Regions from separate parts of the Priestia sp. BR_2 genome, predicted to be linked through region 2. Evidence: riboswitches for the same ligand, from Rfam matches in the RefSeq annotation. Region 2 holds a riboswitch; the other holds the start of a gene.
What was found. Region 2 has a riboswitch for cyclic di-AMP ahead of RB298_RS05455 (APC family permease). Riboswitches for the same ligand answer to the same signal wherever they lie in the genome.

Region 1 (11,659 bases), on a different contig from region 2:
TACGTATGCATATCTGCTTATGGCTGTATATGAGAAGGAAGGGATCTCGCAGAAGGAATTAGGCGAAATTCTACACCTCCAGCCATCCACCGTAACCCGACTGATTGAGAAGCTGGCCGCTAAAGGACTGGTATACAATCGGGTGGAAGGAAGGATGTCGCTGATCTATACGACCGATAAAGGAAAGGCTCTTGAGAAAGTAATACACGAGTGCTGGAACAATCTGCGTAGTCGATACGGAGATGTTTTAGGCAATGCCGAAGGGGATGAACTATCCCTGCGCCTATACGAGGTTAGCGATCGATTAGAGAATAAGGACTGAACGCAAAAAAGGCCCTTCAAGCCAAACTTGAAGGGCCTTTTCTAAGATTAATTGGCTTGGACTTCCGTCGTGACCTGCCATAACACGCCGAACTTGTCTTCCAGCACCCCGAACAGCGCTCCCCAGAATTGAGTCTTCAGCGCATCAATCACCTTGCCGCCCTCGGCCAAGCGGTCAAAAGCTTCATGGGCTTCGGCATCGCTCTCAAACGACAGGCTCAGATGAATCCCGTTCCCACGCTCCAGGGTTTGGAAGATCGAGTCCGACATAAAGATCGGGATTCCTCCGGCTACCAGACTCAGATGCATGACCTTGTCCTTCAATTCTTCCTTGGTTCCGGGAACCTCGCCATGGGTTTGCACGGATAAGATTTCTCCTCCCAGTGCTTGGGTATAAAACTCAGCCTGCGCTTTTGCATCCTCAGAGAAAATATACGGTGTCAGTTTAGCCACGTTCAACATCCTTCCCAGGTTTTAATATGATGGATTCGTTTTCCTTGGTTTTAGTATAAACGGTCTCTGGCCCTCACATTTCTTCTGGATTGCTAAATGATACGGCAGTATCTCGGGGTTGTCCTATAGAATAGGCGACAGCAGGCGGGAGATGGACTCCTTGAACTTGATCCACCGCGAACGCTCCAGATACTGCTTCATCGTAAGCTGGCTGGATACCCGCAGATCCTGGTGGAAGATGTGGGTCAACTGTTTCGATATATGCTCATCGTACAGGAATGCGTTCACTTCGAAATTCAGCTTGAAGCTTCGAACGTCGATATTCGCCGTGCCCACGGACGAAATCTTCTCATCGATGATGATCGTCTTGGCATGAATAAAGCCATTATTGTAGAGATACACATTAGCCCCGGTACCCAGCATTTCCCCGATATAAGATAAGGTAGCCCAATACACGAAGGGATGATCCGGTTTATCCGGAATCATCAGATGCACCTCTACGCCGGAAAGCGCCGCAATGCGCAGTGCATCCAGGAGGCTGGCATCCGGGATAAAATAAGGCGTCTGAATATGAATCGATTTCTTGGCGGACGAAATCATTTTGATATAACCGTTCTTGATGTGTTCATATCGGGAATCCGGACCGCTGGTAACAATCTGAATCCCGACATTGCCGGGCGAATTGATCTTGGGAAACAGATTCGATTCGTAAGTGATATCGTTATGATGCGAAGCCTGATTCCAGTCCAGAATGAAGCGAACCTGCATCGCATAAACGGCCTCGCCTTGGATGCGCAGATGGGTATCCCGCCAATACCCGAACCTGGAGTTGAGGCCCAGGTACTCGTCCCCGACGTTGAAACCGCCGACATACCCGATATTGCCGTCGATGATCGCCAGCTTTCGGTGATTCCGGTAATTCAGCCGCAGGTTAATGAAGCGCAGCTTGGACGGGAAGAAGGCCTCGGCTTCTCCACCGGCTTCGCGGAATGCCTTGAAGAAGCCTTTGGTTAGTTGACGCGAGCCCAGCTCATCGTATAGAACACGGACCTTCACGCCTTCATTAGCCTTTTGGGTCAACAGGGAGATCAGCTTCTTGCCAAGCTCGTCGCGGCGGATAATGTAGTACTGAATATGTATATAGTCTTTGGCTTCCTCGATATCCTGAAACAACCGTTCAAACTTCCTGCGTCCATCCGTAAAAATTTCAACATGGTTGTCGTCCGTAAGGATCGCCTGGTTCTCATTGATATGCATATGGATCAAATCGCTGTTGTCCGCCGCCGCTTGATTGGTGAACGGGTATTCGCCGTTGTTCATCCCTTCCATTTGGGACAGCAATACTTTCTCGATGCCGGTTTTTTGCAGATCGTCCCAATGAAAGAGACGGATTCTTCTTAAATTCTGGGCGAACAGCAAGTACAGCACAAAGCCCAGAATCGGGATAAAGGACAGCACCAGCAGCCATGCCCAGGTGGAGCCGGCATCCCGCCGTTCCCTGAAAACCACGAACATGGAGAACACGATATTCAGAACGATGATCAGACCGAGAATGATGGATGTAACATGCATGTTTATGATATCCTCCTACACTATAGCCTTGCCCTAGCAATCCTTCATATTATACGTGAGGCGTTAGAAGAAGTATATATCGGCGGCATGGAGTGAAACCGAAAGGTCCTAAAACGTTGGCGGGTAGGGTAAGGTCGCTCGCAACGAATATAGAAGGAGCCATTTGAATCCGTACTCGTTGTCATGATACGATGGTGAAAAAATAGGAGAAGGGGCATGCTTTTTGCTGAAAATGAACAAGTTTTTCAAATTGTGTCTTGCCGTGATCCTGGTGCTGACCATCATTTATTTGGGATCGCTGGTGGATTTTATATTCAGACCCGTACTTTCGTTCTTCTCCATCATCCTCGTGCCGTTGATGCTGTCGGGATTCTTCTATTACCTGCTCAGACCGCTGGTTGATCTCCTGGAAAAACGCAAGCTAAATCGCTCGCTGGCCATCCTGCTCCTGTATGTCGTGTTCGCGGGTATCCTTACCGGCTTTATCCTGGGCGTATGGCCATCGCTGCGCGATCAGATCGTGGCTCTCGTACAGAACGCTCCAGCCTTGTTTGCCAAGCTTGGCGAGCAGCTTCAGGAATTGGAGAATAACGGTTTTTTCCAGGATATTTTTCCGGAGAACGCCAACCCGCTTACACAGCTCACCGATTATTTGAATCAAGGCTTCACGTTCCTGACGAATTATATTATGAATCTGTTCTCGTTCGTGTCGAATTTTGCCATCGTATTGTTTACGTTCCCGATTCTCCTGTATTACATGCTGAAGGAAGGCGGGAAATTCGGGAAGATGGTGGTCAGCTTTTTGCCTGACCGATTCAAGGGCGAGGGAGCCTCGGTGCTGGATGAAATCAACAATGCACTCAAAGGCTTTATCGTAGGCCGGGTTCTCGTCAATTTGGCGCTGGGGGTTCTGATGTATATCGGATTCCTGATTATCGGCCTGCCTTATGCGCTGCTGTTGACGGTCGTGGCGGTCATCGCGAATTTCATACCGTTTATCGGCGCCATTCTATCCTCGATCCCGATCGTGATTATCGGCTTTATTCAGTCCCCGGGAACCGCGATCTGGTCCCTTGTCGTCATTCTGGCGGCCCAGCAGATTCAGGACAACCTGATTGGTCCGTATATCTTCGGCAAACAGCTGGCGATCCATCCCATTACCATCATTATCCTGGTGCTGGTAGGACAGGATCTTGGCGGGATTATCGGAATTCTGCTGATCGTACCGATCTATATGATCATTAAAATTATCGTAACCAGAGTGTACCAGCTGTTCTTTAAGGAGAAATGGCAAAAAGCCTAAGCGTGGGATAGGGAGGCGGCCTTTAGCCGCATATTAAAGCTGCCCAAGAGCGAGGAATCGTTCTTGGCGGCTTTTTATAAATTTGGGGTGAACAGGAGCTTGACAACGATAAGAAAATTATTTAATCTTAAATTAAAGATATTAAATATAAAGATTATTTATGATTTATGGCTCATCCATCATGCAAAACGGATCATGAACGGAAATAACGGGTTTCGACACGAAACGGTGAGGGAGAGATGGGATATGACATTACATACGGCAGGCATTCATCATATTACCGCTTATGCGCAGGATCCGCAGAAGAACGTTGATTTTTATACAGGCGTGCTAGGACTCAGAATGGTAAAGAAAACCGTGAATTACGATGCGCCCGAGGTATATCATCTGTATTTCGGGGATGAAGGAGGACAACCCGGAACGATCATCACTTTCTTCCCTTCCTCCGCTTCGCGAAGAGGGCTGCGTGGAGGAGGACAGGCAGGATATACGACCTTTGCCGTTCCTGTAGGGGCCCTGCCTTATTGGGAACAGCGGCTGCGGAGCTTTGGCGTTCCCGTCATGAAGGCTTTCCGGTTTAACGAACAATATCTTCAATTCTCCGATCGGGACGGACTTTCGCTAGAGTTGGTGGAGCGGGAAGGCGGTCCGAATAACGGCTGGTCCGTGGACGATATAACTCCGGATACAGCCATTAAGGGATTCGGCGGCGCGGTTCTGTTCAGCAGCAAATGGGAGGAAACGAAGAAGGCGCTGGAGAACGTCATGGGACTGACCTACATTGGAGAGGACGTCAATTATGCCCGGTTTCAAGCTGCGGGCCCCTTCGGCAACGTGATTGATCTGCCGATGCGGGATATTCCTTTGGGAGCCGGAGGTGCCGGAACGACCCATCATATCGCATGGCGGGCTCAAGATGATGTGGAGCACGGCAAATGGCATGAATGGGTGAAGGAGCAGGGATTTCGCCCTACGGATATCAGGAACCGTAACTATTTCAAAGCGTTATATTTCAGGGAACGTGGGGGGATCCTGTTTGAGATCGCAACCGATCCGCCCGGATTTACGGTGGACGAAGACCTGCACTCGCTGGGGGAACAATTAAAGCTTCCTGCCTGGTTCGAACCGGAGCGTGCCCGAATCGAGCAGGGGTTGGAGCCTATACAAGTCAAAAATACAGGAGAGGGGCAACTCAAGTGATATCCATTGACCCGAATACCCAAAGCGAACGGGACACATACAAGCTGCTGATTGGAAGCGTCGTTCCGCGTCCGGTCGCTTTCGTTACGACATTATCGGCGGATGGCGTGCTGAATGCGGCGCCGTTCAGTTACTTTTCCATTGCGTCGAGCAATCCCCCTTTGCTGTCGGTTTCCGTTCAGCGAAAGAACGGTGCACCCAAGGACACGGCGAGAAATGCCATGCAGAGCGGCGAGCTTGTCATCCACATCGTGGACGAAGATACCGTTGCAGCCGTGAACGAAACGGCGGCGAATCTGCCTCCGGACGAAAGTGAGCTTGACCGAACCCGTTTAACCCCGGTCGTTAGTGACGTTGTTAAGGTTCCCGGCGTTCTGGAATCCAAGATCCGCATGGAATGCGTGCTGGAGCAGGTCGTCACGTTGGATGGCGCGGATCAGCTGCCTGCCGCTGATCTATTGATTGCCCGCGTCGTCCGATTTCACGTGTCCGAGGAGCTCTACGAGCATGGCCGGATTGACGCCTCGAAGTTGAAACCTGTGAGCCGCATGGCAGGAAATATCTATTCGACCCTGGGAGAGATGTTTACGATTGAGCGTCCGGTCTGACAGGGCTTGAGCTTGAATAGGGTTATTGCTTTGCGACTATTTTTAGCGAACATTCTTTTTCTTCGATAGGTTGCCGGTCATTCATTAGGAAACGGGGTATTGGAATATCATGGTCGGTATTTGCCCATTCTACATGAATGGATAGCCGGTTGATGAATTTACAACATAGGAGTGATCAACGCATGAAATTTGATTCCAAGGTTGTCATCGTGACGGGGGGCGCCAGCGGGATTGGCGAAGCGGCAGTCAGACTTTTTGCGAAAGAGGGAGCCAAGGTCGTTATCGCGGATTATTCCGACCAGGGACAAGCGGTTTCCGACGAATTGAGAGGAGCCGGCTTTGAAGCGCTGTTCGTCAAAACGGATGTAACCCAAGAGCAGGAAGTCGCGAATATGGTGAATCAGACGGTGCAGCATTTTGGCCGTGTCGATGTATTGTTTGCCAACGCAGGCATTGCCCATGATGCTCCTGCCGATCAGTTAACGATGGATAACTGGCAGAGAACGATTGATATTAATCTGACAGGGGTCTTCCTGTGCGATAAATATGTTATTCAGCAAATGCTGTCCCAAGGAACCGGAGGGGCAATCGTAAACTGCGGCTCGATCCATAGCCATGTCGGAAAAGCAGGGGTAACCGCCTATGCTTCGGCCAAGGGAGGCGTCAAGCTGTTAACCCAGTCGCTCAGCGCAGACTATGCCTCCAAAGGAATCCGAATCAATGCCGTGTGTCCGGGATATATCGATACGCCGCTGATCAAGGGAAGAACGGAAGCGATCACGCAGCACCTGGTCGGTCTTCATCCGATGGGCCGTTTGGGACAGCCGGAAGAAGTGGCCAAAGCCGTGTTGTTCCTCGCCAGTGAAGATGCCTCCTTCATTACGGGCACGAGCCTGCTGGTGGATGGCGGCTATACCGCGGTATGATGAGAAAAGCCCTGATGCTAAGCATCGGGGCTTTTTTTTAAGTCATTCCAGGCGTTGTTATCAGACTTATTATGGAGTGTTTCAAAAATTTTTTTTCGGTTCCGTATTTCATACGGGCAGACTTCCTGATCCGGGGCTCATTCATGGCATAAAACATATATGGCATGAACGATTTCCGCAAGACCCGTCAAATGCCTGCTATATAGCGGAAAATGGAGCATGGATTCCATGACCAATCCGGTGTATGGACAGCCTTAAATAAGGTGTTCAAAAGGCTCAATATCCTCGTTGCAAAAACGGTGTTTTTTACTTCTGAATTTCCAGAAAAAGCGGTTAAAGGGGTTTGACTTTTCCTGAGCTTCCCTTTATCATGAACACACGCTTAGTTTCCGGCATACATATTCCGGAAAGCGGGGGAACCAGTTTCACCAGGGGCGAGTCACTTGGAATTCACGAGTGTAGGGTACCATCTTACCCGAGTCCGTCAGCTAACCTCGTCAGCAGTGGATGGGTCTTGCATACATAATGGATGTTCATACAAAAGGCCCTTTATTCTCTATAGGGGCCTTTTCTCTATTTTTTGACCCCCTGCTGGCGGAGCTATGTCTAGATCCCCTGTTTGGTGGCCTTTTTGCATTCAATTACAGAGGAGGGGCAGCGCCTGCAAATGTGGAACGAATTGAATCGGTCAGACGGCATTGGGTCAAAGCGTGCAAGGAAGCGGATGAATCATCTTCCCTGAAGCCTCGTCCCATGCACGGGTATCTGAATGTCTATATATCCAAGTTAACGCATGTGCTAACACGGATAATTTCGTCATGCCGTTTTTTTAAGAAAGTGAAAAGCTATTACGAAAGGTTGTGGAAGGTTTTGAAGAAAGTGGTTGTGCTGGTGTTGTCCGTGATGATGGTGGTATTGCTCGCGGCTTGCGGCGACAAAGGAAGTACGCTGGATCGAGCCATTGAGCAGGGATATATCACCGTAGGGTTTGCGAACGAGAAGCCGTATGCCTACAAAGAAGCCAATGGGGAGCTCACGGGCGAAGCGGTTGAGATTGCCCGCGTTATTCTGGAGCGTCTTGGCATCAAGGAGATGAGAGGGGAGTTAACGGAATTCGGTTCGCTGGTCGCCGGATTGCAGGCCGATCGGTTTGATCTGATCACGGCAGGCATGTTCATTAATCCTGACCGCTGCTCTGCCGTCCTGTTCGCGAATCCGGAGTACAGCATCGGGGAAGCCCTTGCGGTAAAGCAAGGGAATCCGATGGAACTCGGAAGCTATGAGGACATTGCCAAGAATGAGCAGGCCAAGGTGGCCGTCATGACCGGCGCGGTCGAAATCGGCTACATGGAGAAATCGGGCATTCCTGCGGACCGGATCGTACAGGTCCCTGACCAGGCTTCGGCGATCAGCGCCCTCCAGGCCGATCGGGTGCAGGCGATTACCATGACGGGGCCGTCCCTGCAGGCGATGCTGGATTCAGCCAGCGACGACAGCATCGAACGCGTGGCTGATTTCGAGCAGCCGGTCATCGACGGCGAAAGCGTTCGCGGTTACGGGGCTACGGCTTTCCGCCAAGCGGATACCGAGTTCCAGGAGGCTTATAATGCAGAGCTTGAAAAGATGAAGGAGTCGGGCGAGCTGCTGGAAATTTTGCAAGAGTTCGGGTTCACGGAAGAAGAGCTTCCGGGTGAGATGACGGCCGCTGCGCTCTGCGGGGAATAGCATGCCGAATTCTTGGATCGATTTTCTTCCGACGCTGCTCAAAGGAGCAGAGATCACGATTATCGTCGCGTTCTTTTCAGCCATCCTGGCTATCGTGATGTCCTTTGCAGCCGGATTGTGCCGGCTGTCGAAGCTGTGGATCGTCCGCACGGCGACGGCCGTGTATGTCGAAGTCTTTCGGGGAACCTCCTTGCTGGTGCAGCTCTTCTGGTTGTATTTTGCCCTTCCGTTCATCGGCATCGAGCTTCCGAAAATGCTGGCGGCGATTCTCGCGATCGGACTTAACTTCGGCGCATACGGCTCCGAGATTGTTCGCAGCGCGGTGCTTGCCGTTCCGAAAGGACAGTGGGAAGCTGCCGTGGCGCTTAACATGAAGCCTTGGCAGAGGCTGTGGAACGTTATACTACCCCAAGCGTCCCTGCGAATGCTTCCCCCGTTCGGGAATCAACTTGTGGAACTCATCAAATCCACCTCGCTCGTTTATTTCATCACGATGGCGGATTTGACGTATCAGGCGATGGTGCTCCGCAACAATTACATCTCCTGGACGACCGAGATTCTGGTGCTGCTGCTCTTCATGTATTTTGTCATCGCCACGCTCGTCTCGATGGCGGTTCGACTGCTGGAGCGCAAACTGACCGCGGGGAGGCTGTAGCGGATGTGGGATTGGAAATATGTGTTTGAAATACTGCCGCAGCTTCTGAGCGCATTAAAAATGACGGTATGGGTCACGCTCTGTGCTTTTGTGGTGGCATTGATTATCGGACTGCTGCTTGCCTTTGCCGCGCGGAGTACATTTAAGCCCTTGTCGCTCATCACCAAAGGAATCATAGAATTTATTCGCAATACCCCCTTGCTGGTACAGGTGTTCTTCCTGTATTACAGCTTGCCGCTGCTGACGGGCATTTCGATTCCGGCCTTCTATGCGGGCGTCATCGGCCTGGGGCTGCATTACAGCACGTATCTGTCGGAGGTGTACCGTTCCGGCATTGAAGGGGTGCCGAAAGGACAGTGGGAAGCCGCAACCGCGCTGAACTACACGAAATCCCAGACCTGGCGGAGCATTATACTGCCGCAAGCGGTGCCGCCGATCATCCCGGTGCTGGGCAATTATTTGATTGTCATGTTTAAGGAAACGCCGATTCTATGCGCCATAACGCTGGTCGAGATGATGCTGACGGCCAAAAATATCGTGTCGCAATCATTTCGCGCTTTCGAACCGTACACGCTGGTCGGGATTCTGTTCCTGATCATCAGTTATATCGCGTCGTTGCTGGTGCAAAGGCTGGAGAAGCGTTTGAATCTGCAGCGTGGAAAATAAGGAGGGAGTCTATTGAATGCCGTTGTAATCGATGAGCAGGCTGAAGAGGCGAAGAAGCCGGGGCGGGAAAGAAATTCCGTTACGGGCTCACAGCCGATCGTGAAATATGCGGGCGTGACCAAGTCGTATGGCGACCTGCAGGTGCTGAAGGGCATCGATCTGGAGATGAAGCCGGGAGAAAAGGTGGCCGTGATCGGACCGAGCGGATCTGGCAAAACGACGATGGGCCGAATGCTGATGACGCTGGAGGAGCCGACCGAGGGGACCATCGAGGTCGATGGCGAGCTGCTCTGGCATATGGAGGAGAAGGGCAGGCTGGTCCGGGCAAACGAGAAGCATCTGCATCGGATGCGGTGCAACGTCGGCATGGTCTTCCAGCACTTCAATCTGTTCCCGCACATGAATGTGCTTCGCAACGTGACGGAAGCCCCGCGCAAGGTGCTGGGGTTGTCCAAGGAGGAAGCGGAGGAGCGGGCCGTCTCGATGCTGGGCAAGGTCGGTTTGTCCGATAAGCTGAAGATGCACCCGTCCAATTTGTCGGGAGGCCAGAAGCAGCGCGTCGCCATCGCCAGAGCGCTGGTCATGCGGCCGAAGGTGATGGTGTTTGACGAAGTAACCTCGGCGCTGGATCCTGAGCTGGTCGGCGAGGTGCTGGAGGTGATCCGGGAAATCGCCGAAGAAGGCGAAATGGCCATGATGCTGATTACGCACGAGATGGATTTTGCGAAGGAAATCGCGGATCGGGTCATCTTCGGAGCCGACGGCAGGATCGTTGAGCAAGGAACACCCGAGGAAATATTCGATCATCCGAAGAGCGAGCGGCTGCAGAGCTTTCTGCAGCGGTTCCGCTCGAACGGAAATTAGTGCTGGAAAGAGGTGTTTATGTAGATGGCTGTGGATACCGGAACCGAAGTGGTTTACCGAAGACCGGAGGCGCGGGACGGAACCCGGGTATGGGAGCTCATACGCGATACCGGATCGCTTGATCTGAACTCGCCTTATTGCTACATGCTGTTAGGGGATTACTTCAACGATACCTGCATGATCGCGGAGCATGAAGGAGACATCGTCGGTTTTATCTCCGCTTTTCGTTCTCCGCGCAATCCGGAGACGCTTTTTGTATGGCAGGTGGCGGTTGCAAGCTCGCACCGGAGGCAGGGGATCGCGAAGGCGATGCTTACCGGCCTCATGAACCAGAAGGCCTGTCATGGCGTCCGTTTCATCGAAACGACGGTATCGCCCAGCAATATGGCATCACGCCGACTGTTTCTCGGTTATGCCGAGGAGAAATCCATTCCGAGCACCGTAACGGTGGGTTACGGAGCAGAGATGTTTCCGGATGGTACGACACATGAAGATGAGCCGTTATTCGTGATTGGCCCCTTTTTCAATGACATTTAAACAAATGGAGGGAACTATGGACAACCAAGTCATGGAGAAACCGAAGCTTACCGTGTTTAACAAGCTGGAATCGGAAGTGAGAAGTTATTGCCGGAGCTTTCAGACGGTCTTTGACAAAGCCCGGAATGCCAAGCTGTGGGATACGCAGGGCAATGAATACATTGATTTTTTTGCCGGCGCCGGCGCCTTGAATTACGGGCACAACAATGAGAGGATTCGCGAAAAGCTGGTCGACTACATCCTGCAGGACGGCGTTACGCACAGCCTGGACATGGCTACGGGAGCGAAGGAAACGTTTCTGACCCGCTTTCAGGAGATTATCCTGAAGCCTCGCGGGTGGGATCACAAGGTGATGTTTCCCGGACCGACCGGCACCAATGCCGTGGAGGCCGCGCTCAAAATCGCCAGAAAAGTGACGGGGCGCAGCACCGTTCTGTGCTTTACGAATGCCTTTCACGGCATGTCGCTGGGATCGCTGGCGGTGACCGGCAATGCCTTCAAGCGCCAGGGCGCCGGCGTGGATCTGAGCCACTCGGTATTTATGCCGTATGACGGTTACTTTGGCAGCGACGTGGATACGATGGCATATATGGAGAAGCTTCTGGATGATCCGGGAAGCGGCATTCCGCTGCCGGCAGCGGTCATCGTCGAGGCGGTTCAGGGGGAAGGCGGATTGAACGCCGCCAGCCGCCAATGGCTGCAGAAGCTGGCGCGCATCTGCAAGGATAAGGGGATGCTGCTCATTCTGGACGATATCCAGATGGGCTGCGGCAGAACCGGTTCGTTCTTCAGCTTCGATGATGCGGGCATCGAGCCGGACATCGTGTGC
Region 2 (11,659 bases):
CGCTATTTTTTTAAATGGTAGGGAACCGTCGTGATGATCACGTCTCTCCGATACAGGAGATGTGCCCGGATGAGCAGGCTGGATTGATTGTGCAGGAAATTATGCCAGCCCTTCTTTGGGATGAACTGCGGAATGACGACGGTAACCTGATAGTCGGATTCGCTGGCCTTGCGCTGCACGGTATCGATGAATTTCGTCAGCGGCTGAATGATGCTCCGATAAGGCGAGTGCAGCGTTACCAGCCGGATGTCCGGCTGCCACTTTTTCCATTTTTCCTGGAAGGCGACTTCCTCCTCCCGCTCGAACGGCACGTACACCGCGATGATTTGGCCCGCTCCCAGCGATTTGGCGTAATTCAGCGAGTTCTCCACCACATGCGTGATTCCTGCCACAGGCAGGATGATGACATTCCCCTCAATCGGCTTAACCGGCTCGCAGGTCGTAATCCGGAGCTGGTCCGCTACCGCCTCGTAATGCTTGCGGATCCGGGTGAAAATCCAGATGATCAGCGGCAGGAATATCAGCACGGTCCACACCTGGGCGAATTTCGTAAAGAAGAAGATCATGGTCACGATAAAGCTGATGCATGCGCCGGTGGTGTTAATGATCAGTTTGACGATCCAGCCTTCGGGCTTTTCGCGAATCCATTTCACCATCATCCCCGTCTGGGAGAGGGTAAACGGGATAAACACGCCGACGGCATAGAGCGGAATCAGATGCTCGGTTTTGCCTTCAAAAGCCAGCAGCAGCAGAATGGAGAAAAATCCAAGAATAATGATTCCGTTCGAGTATCCCAGACGGTCGCCGCGGACGGTGAACATTCTAGGAATGAACTTATCCTTCGCCAGATTGACGGCAAGCAGGGGAAAAGCGGAATACCCCGTGTTGGCGGCGAGGATCAGAATTAAGGCCGTTGTCCCTTGTATGAAGTAATAAAGCGCATTTCGCCCGAAGGTATGCTCGGCAATTTGGGAAACGACCGTGACTTGTTCGCTGGGACTGACCCCATAGTAATAAGCCAGGAAAACGATGCCCGAAAATAACAGGGCCAGCAGCGACCCCATCGCCACCAGAGTTTTGGCCGCGTTATTCGGGGCCGGGTCTTTGAAATTCGGAATGGCATTGGAAATCGCCTCCACGCCGGTCAGGGCGGAGCTGCCCGAGGCAAATGCGCGCAGGAGCAGAAACAAGCTCAGCCCGGCTACGGGCGTGCCGATCGGCGTATGAAGCTCCGGAGACGCATGGCCTGTGGCAATGTTGAATATCCCTACCCCGATCAGGATGAATAACGCAAGCACGAACAGGTAAACCGGATAAGCCAGTATGGAGGCCGACTCCGTAACCCCTCTTAAATTCAATACGGTCAAGCATAGAACGAACACGATGGAAATCGGCAGATTATAGGCATGCAATTCCGGAAAAGCCGACGTGATCGCATCCGTCCCGGCCGACACGCTGACCGCAACCGTCAGGATATAGTCCACGAGCAAGGAACCGCCGGCAACCAGCCCCGGGTACATGCCCAAATTCCGTTTGGACACGACATATGCGCCGCCGCCGTGCGGATAGGAGAAAATAATTTGTCTGTACGACAGGATAAGTGCCAGCAACAAGACCAGGACGCCGACGGCAATCGGTATGGAATACCAATAGGCAGCTGCCCCGACGGTCATCAACACAATGAGGATTTGTTCCGGGCCATAGGCCACGGACGATAGCGCATCGGATGACAGGATGGCCAGCGCCTTGGTTTTATTCAGCTTTTGTTCGCCTAATTCCGTCGATTTAAGCGGTCTTCCGATGAGGAAGCGCTTGATTGAGGATAACATGGTTGTTTTTCACCGCCGCTTAAGATTAAGTTCATGGTAGAAGCTCCCTGAACGGACTTCTATCGGTGTTTTTTATATGCTGGACATAGGAGCGGTCACCCTTCCTATGCTGATTTTTGGCAAACAAAAAACACAGGGTAGAACCCTGTGTTTGATCACAAGTTCACAACCCTCCCGATCAACGCTGACGAGGTTAGCTGTCGGATTCGGGCGGTGAGAGTCGCCCTACCTGATTCCATCGCGGCGTACGTACGCGATGGAATCAGGATTCACCCCTTAGTATGGTTGAAGGATCCTATAGGTATCCTTCCATACGGTTGGTTCCCCCGCTTTCCATCAAGGAAATTAAGCGAATGTCATGTGAATATGAAGAATGTTTTCGAAGCTGAATAGTATATTACGCCTGCTCCAATCGTTTGTAAAACATCCTCCAACGAGCATTCGAACAAAATTATTTATAAAAAATGACAGATAAGCGCTTACATAATGACGTGGCTTTGACTGGCTTTTTATTTTGCATGTTTTCTGCGAAAATCACGAGTTTCTATAATATGGAAGGTTAGTCGCGGGGAACATCGGTCACTGGGAGGATGCCATATAAACAAATTCGCCATGCCGGTCTCGGGGGAGGAGACACTGGCATGGCGAATTTTTTTGGGAGTGGTCCATGATTCGGCAAGGAAGAGAAAGGGTCTGGGTTCCTCTTCTTTGCTCTTGATAGGAATATACCCGGGGGGAAGAAAAGTGAATCACCTGATTAAGAAAAAAATGTATGACTTTACTGGAACCCCGATTTTCTTTTAAGATAATGGGATATGATGCAGCCGAGCAAAAGGGGGAAGCACGAAATGACTCAAGCGATGATTCATCAGGAAAACGGCGTATTTCCGGCGGTATGTCCGTTGGATTGTCCCGATACATGCGGCCTGCTGCTGCATAAAGAGAACGGAAAAATCGTCAAGGTGACCGGTAATCCGGAGCATCCGATTACGCAGGGAGCCATCTGCAATAAAGTCCGTAATATGGCACACCGGGTGTACCATCCGGAACGCGTGCTCTATCCGCTGCGAAGAGTAGGTCCCAAGGGAGAGGGCGCCTTCGAGCGGATCAGCTGGGACGAAGCCATTCAGGAGATAGCCGGACGCTATAAGGGCTTGATCGAGGAATACGGCTCCGAGAGCATCCTGCCCTACAGCTTCTACGGCAATATGGGGATATTGAGCGTCGACGGCATGGACCGCAGGTTCTTCAACAGGCTGGGTGCCAGCCGCCTGAAGCAGTCGATCTGCAATTCCGCGGGCAATGAGGGCTGGAAATCCTTGATGGGGTTTAATGGGGGAACCGTTCCGGAGGACACCGTACGAGCCGACGTCATCCTCGTCTGGGGCGGCAACATCGTCAGCACCAATATGCACCAGATGGTGATTGCAGAGAAAGCGCGCAAAGCCGGTGCCAAGGTCGTTGTGATCGATGTCCACAAGAACCAGACGGGGCAATGGGCGGACTGGTTCATTCCGCTGTATCCAGGCACGGATGCGGCGCTGGCCGTCGGCCTCATGCACATCATGTTCCGTGACGGCATGGTAAATGAGGAATTCCTCCGCAAGTATACGATTGGTCATGAAGCCTTGCGCGAGCACGTCAAAGAATACACGCCGGAGCACGTTTCTTCCATTACCGGCATCTCGATCGAGGATATCGAGAAATTGGCCGAGCTCTACGGCCGGGCCGATACCTCCTACATCCATATCGGCAACGGTCTTCAGCATCACGACAACGGCGGCTTGACGGTGCGCAGCATTGCCGCGCTTCCCGCTTTGACCGGACAATGGCTGAAGCGGGGCGGAGGGGCCGCCAAGTCGAACGGCGGTTACAACAGCATGGATAGCGACGCGCTTGAGCGTCCCGATCTCCGGCCGAATCCCGAAGCGCGCACCATTAACATGAACCGGATCGGCGAAGCGCTTGCCATGACCGAACAGCCGATTAAGTCGCTCTTCGTTTATTGCAGCAATCCGCTGGTTGTGGCTCCCGATACCGAGCGGATCAGGGAAGGGTTTGCACGGGAAGATCTGTTTACGGTTGTGCATGACCTGTTTATGACGGATACGGCCAAGTATGCCGATATCGTGCTCCCGGCAACCTCCTCGTTCGAGAATACGGACCTGTACGCTTCCTACTGGCATCAGTACGTTCAGCTGCAGGAGCCGGTCATTCCGGCACTTGGGGAGAGCAAGGGCAACGTAGAGCTGTTCTCCATGCTGGGACGGGCTATGGGGTTCCAGGAACCGGCTTTTCATGAGACCGAGGAAGAGATGATCGCAAGAGCGCTCGACTTCCCGGATAACCCTTATCTAAACGGCGTCACGCTGGACAAGCTGAGGGAACAGCGCCATGTGAAGCTCGATATGACGCCGCTTGACACGTATCTGGATCGTTTGCCGACGTCTTCGGGACGCATCGAGTTATACTCTGCGCAGCTGGAGGAAACAGGTCTGCCGCCCCTTCCGACCTACGTGCCGCTGAAGGAAGGATATGACGGGGTAAGGCGCGGCCGCGGTCATCAATACCCGCTCATGTTCATTTCGCCGCCGAACCATAACTTCCTGAACTCGACCTTTGCGAACGTGGAGAAGCATCAGAAGCTGGAGAAGGAGCCGGCCCTGCAGATTCACCCTGCGGATGCGGAGGAACGCGGGCTTCAGGACGGCGAGATGGTCATCGTATATAATGACCGCGGAACCTATGAAGTCCGGGCGAAGGTGACGGATAAAATGCTGCCGGGCACCGTAGTCAGCCAAGGCCTGTGGTGGGAAGGCGAGGGCCGCAAGCAGCGCGCCAATGCCCTTACGCCGGACAGGCTGTCCGACATGGGCGAAGGGGCTACCTTCTTCTCGACGGTGGTCGAGGTCAGGCGGAAGCAGTAAAGCGATAGACCCACCCTTGCAGATGGATGGCCAAAGGACAGATAAAGCAGAAGAGGCCCCTTTTGGGCTTCTTTTTGCATACTGCAAACGTGAAACGTGAAACAAAAAGACCTGTAAGATCCTACTGATCTTACAGGTCTTTTTCATTGACGGCATTTCTTATACTTTTTGCGGAACTGTCAAGAGCCAGAATCCGTCCGAAGTATCAAAAATCGCGGGTTTGTTATATAGTTTCACACAATTGTCAAAGGTAGAATGTCCTTAAGCCCGCTGCATAGCGGTAATCGGCCCACCAATTCACATGAACGGGGCAAATGCTAAAAGCACGAATGAATTTAGATAGACGGGAGGAAGAATATGTCCCCAACCGCATCGAAACCGCAGCCTGAAGGGTTGTCTCCGAAGGGTCGGGTTTACAGCCGGAGCTTGCTGTGGCGCTTGATGAAGCAATGGGATGTCCAGCTGATGGTCATTCCGGGCATCATCCTCGTCCTGATCTTTTCTTATCTGCCCATGTATGGGGTGCTGACGGGTTTTATGGATTACAACCTGTTTACGGGCTCGCGAATTTGGGAGAATCCCTGGGTCGGATTGAAGCACTTTGAGGCTTTTTTTGCCGCGCCGGAATTCGAACGCTTGATCCGCAACACGATCGTGATCAGCTTATTGAAATTTTTTATAGGCTTTCCGGCTCCGATCATTCTCGCCCTAATGCTGAACGAAGTCCGTCACATGTTCTTCAAGCGGGTCGTTCAGACGATTACCTACCTCCCGCATTTTATGAGCTGGGTTATCGTAGCGGGTCTTACGACGGCCCTGCTGGCAACGGAGAACGGAAGCGTCAACATGCTCCTTCAAAAAATCGGCACGATCCAGGAGCCTATCAACTTCCTGTCCCTCAAGGAGTATTTCCTGTCGATTCTCATCTCGGCCAACGTTTGGAAGGAGATCGGATTCGGCTCCATCGTGTATTTGGCCGCCATCGCAAGTGTAGATCCGCATCTGTATGAAGCTGCGGATATGGATGGGGCGAGTAAGTTCAAGCAAATTTATCTTATTACCCTGCCTTCCATCATGCCGGTCGTGGTCATCTTTATGATTCTGGCCATCGGCAACCTGCTCAATGCCGGCTTCGAAGATATATTGCTGCTGGCGACCAATCCCGTTCTGCGGCCGGTATCGGACGTTATCGACACTTACGTATACCGGGTAGGGATCGGCAGTCACCGTTATTCCTACGGCGTGGCCATCGGATTGTTCAAAGCCATTATCAGCATCGGGCTGCTCACCATCGCCAATTACATCGCCCGAAGGTCCGGCAATAGTTTATGGTAGGGGGCTCTGTATGTTAAGAAGACTCAGCTTTAGCGACCGATTGATGCTGGTCATCATTTATAGTCTGTTATCCTTGCTTGCTTTCTCGGCATTCTACCCGTTCTGGAATGCCATCGTTGTATCGTTCAATGTGGGCGTCGATACCGCCAAGGGCGGCATTACTTTCTGGCCCCGGGAGTTTACCCTGCAAAATTACGAAATTATTTTGGGCGACAGCCGGCTGCTGAACGGATTCGCCGTATCGATCAGCCGGGCAGTCATCGGTACGGTGGCCTCCATCTTCATGACAGCCCTTCTAGCCTACGGCATGACGCGTACTTACTTGATCGGCAGGGGATTTTACATGGTGTTCTTTGTCTTCACGATGTATTTCGGCGGAGGCCTGATCCCAACCTATCTGCTGATCCGCTCGCTCGGTTTGATGGATTCCTTCCTGGTCTTTATCATTCCTTCGCTGATCAGCGTATGGAACATGATCATCTTCCGGACGTTCTTCAAGGGGCTTCCGAACGGGCTAGAGGAGTCCGCTCATATTGACGGCTGCAGCACCTGGGGCATCTTCTTTCGGATCATTCTCCCGCTTTCGGGTCCGGTCATCGCTACGCTGGCTTTGCTGACGGCGGTGGCGCATTGGAACGACTGGTTCCTGCCGAGCATCTATATCACGAACGGCAACCTGATGCCCATCCAGACGATCCTGCGGGAGACGCTGAATGCCAATATCGTGAGCGAGCAGACCGCGCTGCTGGATACCAGCTCCATCGCCCTGATGGAGAAGACGAAACAGATCACGTCCAAATCGTTGCAGATGGCGATCATGATCGTGGTTACGATGCCCATTATCATGGTGTATCCCTTCCTGCAGAAGTATTTTGTCAAAGGGGTGCTGGTCGGTTCCCTTAAGGAATAATCGGTTTTGGTTTAGGGCGGAAGTTCCGCTTTGGACATATAAGGAACAGGTTGACGGCTTAAAGTGCAGTAGAAGTTAAATGGAGAGGGGTTAGGTTTATGAAAAAAAAGTCAAGACCCATGCTGCTGACGTTATCGGCCATGCTGCTGCTGACCGCTGCGCTCACGGGCTGCAGCGGCAAGTCCGGCACAAGCGGCACATCACCTGAGACGACGCCGAAGACGGCCCAAACCGATAACGGGGGAACACCGAAGGCAGAGCAGCCGGGAAATCCTGACGGAACATGGGTGCTGGGGGAGAAGCCGCTTGAATTCACGGCCTATGCCCACTATGAAAACACGAATTTCCCTGCATGGGAGAGTACGCCGGCGGGCAAATGGCTCAGCGAGAACAAGGGCGTTAAGATCAGCATGATCGCGGCGGCCGGTGCCCATACGCAGAAGCTGAGCGCCCTGATGGCCTCCGATCAGCTCCCCGACATGATCTGGACGGATCGCAATCACCCGGATCTGGAGAGGCTCCGCGAGGCGGGAAAGCTGGTCGCTTTTGACGACTATCTTGATAAGTACCCGAACTTGAAGACGTGGATGGGCGACAATTTAAACATGCTCCGCCATGACGACGGCAAGCTGTATATGTTCCCGAACTGGTACACGTCAAGGCCGGCGGGCAATGCGGGATATGTTGTCAACAAGAAAATATACGACGAATTGGGCGCTCCCCCGCTGGAAACGACGGACGATCTCTATAACTACCTGGTCAAAGTGAAGGAAAAGTACGGCAACAGCGTGATTCCGTTTGAACCTCATCGTGCAAAAGATATGCAGGGATTGGGCGTGCTCTACACGGCATTCGGCGAAGGCGCGCTGTATACCTATCTGAACAGCTCCATGCGCGCCGTGCCGAAGGACGGCAAGCTCACCTCGGTGTTCACCGACCCGGTGTTTCGCGAGGCACAGAAGTACATCGCCAAGCTGTACCGCGAGAAGCTAATTTCCCAGGATGCCTTTACCCAGACGGAGGATCAGGTGCTGGAGAAGGTGATGACCGGCCGGGTCGCCGTATTTGCCGGCTCCAGTCCGACCACGATGGCGGGAGATGCGCAGCCTGAGCTCATCAAGGAGGATCCGGACGGCGGATATTTCATGATCTGGCCGATCCACAAGCCGGGTCTGGATAAGAACAAGATTTATCCGGGCACCTATACCAGCTTTGGCTGGAATGCCGCTTACATTACGACGGCTGCCAAGGATCCGGAAGCCATCTTTGCCTTCCTGGATTGGTATACCGGTCCAGAGGGTATGAACCTTCAGTTCTTCGGCCCCGAGGGCGACAACTGGGAGGGCTTCGATGAAGAAGGGAAACCGAACTTTACGGCGGACTACGACCCGGCAGAGGTCGCCGATATTCAGACGAAGAACGAACCGATCATGTTTGTCGGCAATACCAGTTACATCGACCCGGCGAAATACAAATACATGGCCGAGCTGCCGTTTGAAGAGCAGGACTGGAGAACGAAGTATCAGCAGACGATCACTTGGCCGACCCAATATAACGTGACGGAGTTCGTGAACCTGAATCCGCCGCCGGAGTCCGAGGAAGGCATCATCCAGACCTCGGTGGATGAGTTGTTCCTCGAGATTTATGCCAATTCGGTCATGGCGAAGAGCGATGAGGATGTGGATAGAATTCTCGATCAGGGCAATGAGGATCTCATGGCGCTCGGTTACGGCAAGCTGCTGGAATGGCGGACGGCAAGGTGGCAGGAGAACCTGAAGAAGATGAATCAGGAATAACCTATCGGTGTTTACAAAGAAAACCGAGTATATTTATCCCAAGGGATTTCCAGGAGATCCTTTGGGATCTCTCTGCTTTTGTGATCATCGGCAAACGGATGGAGGGATGGCTATGTATAAGGTCCTGTTAGTGGATGACGAAGAGCTTGATCTGGAGGGCATGAAACGCTTTATTCCCTGGTCTGATCTGGGCATGGAAGTGAGGGGGAGCGTAAACAATGCGCTGGCTGCCTGCGAAATCATGGAGGAAGAGCCCATCGATATATTGGTCAGCGACGTGAACATGCCCTATATGTCGGGACTGGAGCTGGCGCGCATTGCACTCGAGCGCAGGCCCAGCATACGCATTATATTTGTGAGCGGGTATCAGGAATTCAGCTACGTTCAGCAGGCTATGTCCTTGAAAGCCTACAGCTATGTCCTAAAGCCGATGAACGACAGCGAATTGGTCACCTCCCTGCTCAAGGTAAAGCGGGATTTGGACGATGAGACCAAGCAGCGCGAGGTGGAGATGGCTTACCAGCGAATGATTCCGATCGTGAAGAGCGATCTGCTCATCCGTCTGCTCCGGGAGGAAGAGACGGAGGACAGCGAATCGTTATCCAAGCTGACGGTTTCCTGCGGGCTGGACCGCATGAACTGGCCCATTCGCGTTGTGGTGATGGAATTGGATAATTTACTGTGGAGGCAGGGAGGGAGCTTTACCTCGCAGCGGGAAGTCTCGCGCATATTTCTGCAGCAGATTCACGATGTGATCGCGAGGCAAGGCATCGTCCCTTACTGCAAGCTGTCCTCCCAGCGGGTGGCGCTGCTGCTGGAGGACGAGGCCGTCGAGCCGACCGTACATAAGGTATATGGCGCCATCCAGCAGCTGACCCCGGCCTCCATTACAACAGGCATCAGCGGGCTGGCATATGCGATGGAGGAGCTTCAGCCATCGTATCGGCAGGCGATCGAAGCCGTGGAAGGGAAGATGTTCCTCGGCAAGGGCAGCCTGATCAAATACGAGGATGTGCGCGCTGAGCCGGGCATGCTGGATTCCAGAATGCTGGATGCGCACATGAACAAGCTGCTTGCCGCGATGGAAGGCTATGAGCTTGTCCGCATCTGCGACGAAGTAGAGGGGCTGTTCGGCTCCATTACGAATCTGCGTTCCCGCTTCTCGGTTCACAATATGTCCAACTACATCATTTGGCGCCTGGATCAGTATCTCAGCAGCCGGAACGAGGATCTGTTCGAGCTGCTCGGCATGGAGATCCACCACTTGGATATCCTGATGCAATTCGATACCATCAACGATATCCGTTCCTGGTTTGTGCAGCGGATATTCGAAATTTCCGAACGGCTGTATGAAAAAAACAACTCGAAGGACAGCAAATTCATCCGTAACGTGATTCATGCCATCCGCGAACGAATGAGCGAGAATATCACCATTAAGGATATCGCCCAGCATTTTTCTTTTTCCCCGAGCCATATCGGCTTTCTGATCAAGGACAAATCGGGGAGCACTTTCAACGAGCTGTTGGTGCAGCTGCGTATGGAGAAAGCCCAAGAGCTGCTGAAGCAGCCAGGCCTGAAAATATACGAAGTGGCCGATCAGGTAGGGTATCGGTATCTCCCCTATTTCAGCAGGCAGTTCAAGGAGCGCTACGGTATGACCCCTCTCGAATTCCGGAAGCGGGAGGATTAAGGAGGTCCCATGATGCAATCGGTCCGGGAGAAGGCAAGAGCGCGATACGTGCCGATCGGTTTAAAACTCATGCTGTCCTATATCTTGTTCATCCTCATCCTGGTAGCCGTGAACTTTTACGTCTCCCATTCGATGTACGATGCTTCCATGCGCAAGCAGACCCGTTTGAACATTCAAGGGACGCTGCTGCAGATTAAGGACAATGTGACCTACAAAATGAACGATATCGTCCAGACCTCGGCGACGCTGTACGATAACCGCACTCTGGTGCTGAGTCTGCGTTCGTTTGAAGAAGGCGTCGATGGCTACAACCGGATGAATCAGGTGATCATTCCCAAGCTGGAAAGCGCCTCGAAGGCGATCGGTCTGAACTTGAGGATGTCCGTTTATTTTCATAATGAGTCCGTGAATGAAAGGTACACAGTATGGCGTGACGACAGCACCCGCGACTTCAACGAGCAGACGGCGGATATCTACCATATGAGCCGCATTGTGGATGCGGCATGGTATCGGGGCATTCCTGCTGAGCAGTATAACGAAACGATGCTTTGGAAGCAGGTGGAAGAGGATGAGCGTGATGGCAGAATATCGCTGATTCGCCGAATCGTCGATATGAACAATCCGCTGGCGATCGCCGAAGTGGGCATTATGCGCTTCAGCGTTCGCAAGAGCGAGTTGTTCGACAGCGTGAACTTCAAGAAGCTGGGTGCGGGCAGCGAGCTGATTGTGATGGATGATGCGGGGGAGGTTGTCTTTACTTCGGGCAAGCTGCTGCATAAAGGCGGAACGGCGAGCATCGTCGGGACGAACCGAAACGCCTCCCCTGGCGGTAATCCGGATTCGGAATACCTCACCATCGAGGAGCGTCTTCCGCAGCTGGACTGGAAAATCATTGCGCGTGTGCCGCTGACGATCATTGAGCAGGAAGCCGTGCGGGTTCGGACGTATTTCATTACGATCTGCTTGCTGTGCGTAGCTTTATTAATCGGGGCCGGCTTTATTATTTCGCGTTATTTCTCTAAGCGGATCAATAAGATTGTATCGGTGCTGAACTCCTTCCGGGAAGGAGATCTGCATAAGCGCATGCCGGATAAGGGGAAGGGAGAGTTTTCCCAAATCGCCAATGCCTTGAATGAGATGGGAGAAGATTTTGAAGCGCTGATCAACAAGGT

Region 1: another riboswitch for cyclic di-AMP. It lies ahead of ehuB (ectoine/hydroxyectoine ABC transporter substrate-binding protein EhuB); the one in region 2 lies ahead of RB298_RS05455 (APC family permease).

The regions. Positions count from the first base shown of each region.
Region 1 is NZ_JAVFHM010000170.1:20,273-31,931, reverse strand. It holds gene RB298_RS08440 (MarR family winged helix-turn-helix transcriptional regulator) at 1-322, shown strand, start outside; gene RB298_RS08435 (VOC family protein) at 370-774, opposite strand; gene cls (cardiolipin synthase) at 898-2,346, opposite strand; gene RB298_RS08425 (AI-2E family transporter) at 2,570-3,649, shown strand; gene RB298_RS08420 (ring-cleaving dioxygenase) at 3,896-4,849, shown strand; gene RB298_RS08415 (flavin reductase family protein) at 4,846-5,457, shown strand; gene RB298_RS08410 (SDR family NAD(P)-dependent oxidoreductase) at 5,640-6,383, shown strand; cyclic di-AMP (ydaO/yuaA leader) riboswitch at 6,753-6,899, shown strand; gene ehuB (ectoine/hydroxyectoine ABC transporter substrate-binding protein EhuB) at 7,254-8,108, shown strand; gene ehuC (ectoine/hydroxyectoine ABC transporter permease subunit EhuC) at 8,110-8,763, shown strand; gene ehuD (ectoine/hydroxyectoine ABC transporter permease subunit EhuD) at 8,767-9,429, shown strand; gene ehuA (ectoine/hydroxyectoine ABC transporter ATP-binding protein EhuA) at 9,442-10,293, shown strand; gene ectA (diaminobutyrate acetyltransferase) at 10,318-10,830, shown strand; gene ectB (diaminobutyrate--2-oxoglutarate transaminase) at 10,847-11,659, shown strand, end outside.
Region 2 is NZ_JAVFHM010000139.1:54,782-66,440, reverse strand. It holds gene RB298_RS05455 (APC family permease) at 3-1,829, opposite strand; cyclic di-AMP (ydaO/yuaA leader) riboswitch at 1,996-2,191, opposite strand; gene RB298_RS05450 (molybdopterin-containing oxidoreductase family protein) at 2,678-4,756, shown strand; gene RB298_RS05445 (ABC transporter permease) at 5,114-6,091, shown strand; gene RB298_RS05440 (carbohydrate ABC transporter permease) at 6,102-7,001, shown strand; gene RB298_RS05435 (extracellular solute-binding protein) at 7,100-8,797, shown strand; gene RB298_RS05430 (response regulator) at 8,910-10,487, shown strand; gene RB298_RS05425 (cache domain-containing sensor histidine kinase) at 10,500-11,659, shown strand, end outside.